DNA from 2 places in the Rothia sp. HMSC065D02 genome. Region 2 is predicted to be linked to the other one. Evidence: riboswitches for the same ligand, from Rfam matches in the RefSeq annotation. Region 2 holds a riboswitch; the other holds the start of a gene.

Region 1 (2,463 bases), on a different contig from region 2:
CTTCGGGCGAACCCTGTTCGGCTTTTGCCCCGAGAAGCAGGGTGAGCGGGCCGACCAGCTGCGGGCGCACCGTCACCCCATGTTCCTTGGCGACTTCAAGCTGCTCGTCAATAGCTTCAAGATTCAGCTTGATCTCGGTATCCGGACCGATCTCGGGCACCAGGTAGTGGTAGTTCGTATCGAACCATTTCGTCATCTCCAGCGGAGGCAGCGTCTCGGTGCCGCGCGCTAGAGCAAAGTACCCGGGCAGATCGAGCAGGCCGCGCGCATCCTTGGCGTCGGCAAGACGCTTGGGCACGAGGGTGAAAAGGCGCACGGCATCGAGCACCTGATCGTAGTACGAGAAAGTCGCCGGGATAGACGAATCGGTTGCGCTAAGACCGCGCTCGATCACACGGTCATAGTAGGTGCGCTGCACATCTGCGGCCGCCTGGCGCAGTTCATCCTGTGTGATTTTGCCTTTCCAGAACGCTTCCTGTGCCTTCTTCAGCTCGCGGAAACGGCCCACGCGGGGGTAACCGACGATGGTTGCTGCGGGGAATGGGGTGTGGGTCATCCTAGTTCCTTACTGTGGGAGGGTGTCAAATAAAAGGGGAGTTTAGAGGTATTGAAGATCGCTTAGGGGGAGTTTGAAACGGTTCGAGTAGCGCGGAACGTCGAGTTCTTCGAGGACGTCCAGCACAGCCTCATGCTCGTTAAATGTGAAGAAATGCAGGCCGGGGGCGCCAGCATCAAGCACCTTGCGACATTGGTCGAGCGCATGTTCCACGCCGATGCGGTGCATCTCGCGCGGCTCACTCGCGGTTTCCAGGCGATGCGCCAGCTCGCGCGGTACTTCAAGCCCGGCAAGCTCGCACAGCTTCGTCAGCCGAGTCAGCGAGGTAACGGGCATAATACCGGGGATAATGGGCATCTCCACCCCGGCAAGGCGCGCCGCATCCACCAGCCCCGAATAGCGCTCGGTCTCAAAGAAAACCTGGGTGATGGCGAAATCCGCCCCGGCACGCTGCTTTGAAAGCAGAATCTCAATGTCTTGAAGAAGCGAGGAAGACTCGGGGTGCTTATGCGGGTATGCCGCAACCCCAATCGACACCTTCCCCGCAGCAAGATGCGCGAAATCCTCACGTTCCACCCTGCGAATCAGCTCCACCAGGTAGCGGGCAAAAGGCAGCTCAAGCGAGCGCGTGTTTTCGGGTGGAATATCGCCGCGCAGCGCCAAGAACCCGCGTACTCCAAGCCCCAGAATCAGACGAACCGAGCGTTCCAAATCGGCCACGGAATGCCCCACGCAGATTAGATGCGCCAGCGGATTCAGCGAGGTTTCATGCACCAAGTGATCGAGCAGAGCCAGCGTCTTTTGGCGGCGCTGCGCATCGCCCGAATAGGTAACGGAAACATAATCCGGGTTGGTTTGCTCAAGCTCGGCAATGGTTTTGAGCAGGGAATCGCAGCTTGCGTGCGACCGTGGCGGATACAGCTCGTAAGAAAGAGCCGGGTGAACTGTCGTCATTTTCATTCCTCCGTGTTCACCCGATAGAAGCGTGCCCGAAGGTACGCCAAATCTTAGCAAGACGCGAAGGGAATTCACTTCTATCGGTTCTGGCGGGAGCACCTTGTCCGTCCACCCCATGGGTGGAGGCTGGCGAGGTTGCTGCGACGTCTAAGAGCCAGATCTCTCGGTCGCTCTGGATAGATAACGTTCCTATTCTAGGCAGGATGCGCGGTGCCAGCAAGAATATGTCAGCACATGTCGTCGAGCGGTCATAACCGCTTAATATTTGTGGGATGCGGCGAAACAATACGTCATACGGGTTCGCGGCGGTGCGGGTCAGCGCGTTGAAACCTCCACCTGATTTGGCCGCAAGTTTGGCCGCAAGCAGATAATATTTCGACGAACAGTAGCGGAATGTTATCCGCTCGTCACGAAACTATCTGCTCGCGGGAGAATTGCAGAGCGCCGTGAACGTCATGTTGCGACCATGTACTGTCAAACACGGTAGAGTAAACGTATGGAACGCATCGAATCTCCCGCATATGCACGCCTGGGTAACTCCGGGCTGGTCGTGCCCTCTGTCGGTATCGGCTGCAACAACCTGGGACGCCCCGGCACCCCCACTCAAACTCAGGAAGGCACCAACGCCGTGATCGCCGCCGCAGTCGAGGCGGGCATCGGCTTCTTCGATATTGCCGACCTATACGGCGCCGAACCCGGGCTGTCAGAAACCATGTTCGGTACCGCGATGCGCGAACTCAACCTCAACCGCAATGACCTGATCATCGTCACCAAATTTGGGCTCCCTACTGGTACCCTCAACGGCAACGACTGGGATGCGCGCGGCTCACGCCGATACATCATACGTGCCGTCGAAGGTTCACTGCGCCGCCTGGGAACCGAGTACATTGACCTGTATTTCTACCACAGCCCCGACCAGAACACCCCGCTGGAAGAGACCCTATCTGCTC
Region 2 (2,463 bases):
GATGCCGGTTCCGCTCGGGGCCCCAAGTACAACTTGGGAGGGGGTCAACAGGTCGAGTGGCAAGTGTTCAGCGACGATATAGATGACAGAGATGGGAACTGGGCCAAGTTTAAAGCTTCTCATATTAACCAGTATCGTGAAGGGCTCTTTCATTATATGGTTTGGGGCGACTACTACGTGCAACAACAAAATGGGGAGAGCGGCTCATCAGGATTGGGACAATTGGGAGGTCGTGATTTCATGGTGACTGTGGGGAAGACACACTGGAATAACAATAAAGGTAATATGAGCGATATTCGCGTGGGTACTTTTATTCACGAGCTGGGACACAACCTCGGCCTGCAGCACGGTGGTGATGCCGATGAGAAAGGCGAAAAAGGTAAACCACAGTACTTCAGCGTTATGAATTACAACTATCAGCTTACCGGTGTGCCCAAGGCTGATGGAACCAAATATTTCGGATACCTGCAGCAAGATATGCCGACCCTTAAAGAATGGGCCTTGGACGAACGCAAAGGCTTTGGTCCCCAAGCGCGTGGGTACATGTATCGGCCCAATTCAGAGGCCGTACTGAGACCAGCAGATGGACCGGTTGATCTCAACGGTAATGGCGAAATCGACCATGGAATCTATGCTCTTGATCTTAACCGTGACGGAATGAAAGGCTGGCTGACGGCACCAAGTGACCTGAAAAAACTGAGCTTTGCAGTTGTGTTTGGACGAGGTGCTGACGAGACTATCCCTGAGCCCAAGGTGGAAATAAACCCCATCACTGCGGATGACGCCCGCAAAATGGACCTCATTTCCTAAATAATTTGACGCTTCTCCTACAATGAGGAGCGAAGAATGGCAGCGGGAGCGTTAAACACGCTCCCGCTGCAAACTATTGCTCCCGAATTTTGCCGTTGCAATCGAAAGAACACTGCTGTCCGCCGGGCGACGTACGCGGCCCTTAATATTACGGGCGGCAGTCACAAACATTAATATTCGTCATAATATCGCACCAACCACGGCACCCCTTATACACTCAAAATCAAGGATTATGAGTCCCGGTGTAAAGCTCTGGCTAGCCGGGCGGCAACCCTCTCCCGTAGCGGGGTGCTCCAGATGATGATCTGGCTTCAAGGGACACGAAGCAAGTACGGCGCGAATGCGCCACCTGCACGACTTGGAACACCAAGAAGGTCACCACCTATAAAGGAGGCGGCGCGCGGGGTGCAGGAACACCCTAACATTCGCGAAAGGATACGTAGATGGCTGAGCAGAAGAAGCGCATCGCAGTTAACGCATTCGACATGACCTGTGTGGGTCACCAGAGCTTCGACCTCTGGCGCCACCCCCGCTCCCGCGCTACCGAGTACAACACCATCAAATACTGGACTGACCTGGCACAGATCCTTGAGAAGGGCCTCTTCGACGGCGTATTCCTAGCCGATGTTGTGGGCATCTACGATATTTACAAGAACTCCGCTGCGCCAGCTATCGAAGGCGGCGCGCAGGTGCCCGTGAACGATCCGTTCATGCAGATTTCCGCAATGGCCGCCGTAACCGAGCACTTGGGCTTCGGCGTGACCTCAGCCGTCACCTACGAGCAGCCTTACACGCTTGCCCGCAAGTACGCTTCTCTCGACCACCTCACTAACGGACGTGTGGGCTTTAACGTGGTGACCTCATACCTGCCTTCCGCCGCCGAATGTCAGGGCCTCGAAACCCAGATTGAGCACGACACCCGATACGAACTCGCCGAAGAGTTCCTGGATGTCTGCTACAAGCTCTGGGAAGGCTCCTGGGAAGACGGCGCGGTCGTCAAAGACCGCGAGAAGGGTATCTACGCCGACCCCGCCAAGGTGCACCCGATTCAGCACAAGGGCAAGTACTTCAGCGTGCCTGGTGCGGGTCTGACCGAGCCCAGCCCCCAGCGTACCCCCGTGATTTTCCAGGCGGGCGCATCCAGCCGCGGGCAGAAGTTCTCGGGCAAGCATGCCGAAGTTGTGTTTATCGGTGCGCTGCGCCCCGATTTGACCCGCATTATTACCGACCGTATCCGTGACCGCGCCGAAGAGAACGGCCGCGGCCGCGACGAAATCAAGGTTTTCGCGATGCTCTCCATCATTGTGGACGAAACCGAAGAGAAGGCGAAGGCAAAGTACGAAGAGTACCGCAAGTACGTGAACCTGGAATCTTCGCAGGCCATTATCGGTGGCTGGTCTGGTGTGGATCTTTCCCAGTTCGACGAAGACGAGGTACTCAACTATGTGAAAACCGAGTCGATTCAGTCTTTCCTCACTCCCTTCACCCTGCAGGCCAAGGATAAGCAGTGGACGCGTAAGGATATTGCCGAGCACTGCACTATTGGCGGTATGGGCGAGGTTATTGTGGGCGACCCGCAGCAGGTGGCTGACGAGCTCGAACGCTGGATTGATGAAGGGGGACTGGACGGTATTAACCTGGCATACCACGTTT

The links. A riboswitch is a leader RNA that binds a small molecule or an ion and turns the genes downstream of it on or off. The one in region 2 is predicted to bind S-adenosylmethionine.
Region 1: linked by a shared signal. The riboswitch ahead of HMPREF3016_RS03020 (methylenetetrahydrofolate reductase) and the one ahead of HMPREF3016_RS00860 (LLM class flavin-dependent oxidoreductase) in region 2 are both predicted to bind S-adenosylmethionine.

The regions. Positions count from the first base shown of each region.
Region 1 is NZ_KV820076.1:126,135-128,597, forward strand. Features, by position in the region: gene metE (5-methyltetrahydropteroyltriglutamate--homocysteine S-methyltransferase) at 1-556, opposite strand, end outside; gene HMPREF3016_RS03020 (methylenetetrahydrofolate reductase) at 599-1,510, opposite strand; SAM riboswitch class I at 1,588-1,696, opposite strand; gene HMPREF3016_RS03025 (aldo/keto reductase) at 2,010-2,463, shown strand, end outside.
Region 2 is NZ_KV820061.1:13,300-15,762, forward strand. Features, by position in the region: gene HMPREF3016_RS00855 (zinc-dependent metalloprotease family protein) at 1-810, shown strand, start outside; SAM riboswitch class IV at 1,039-1,148, shown strand; gene HMPREF3016_RS00860 (LLM class flavin-dependent oxidoreductase) at 1,254-2,463, shown strand, end outside.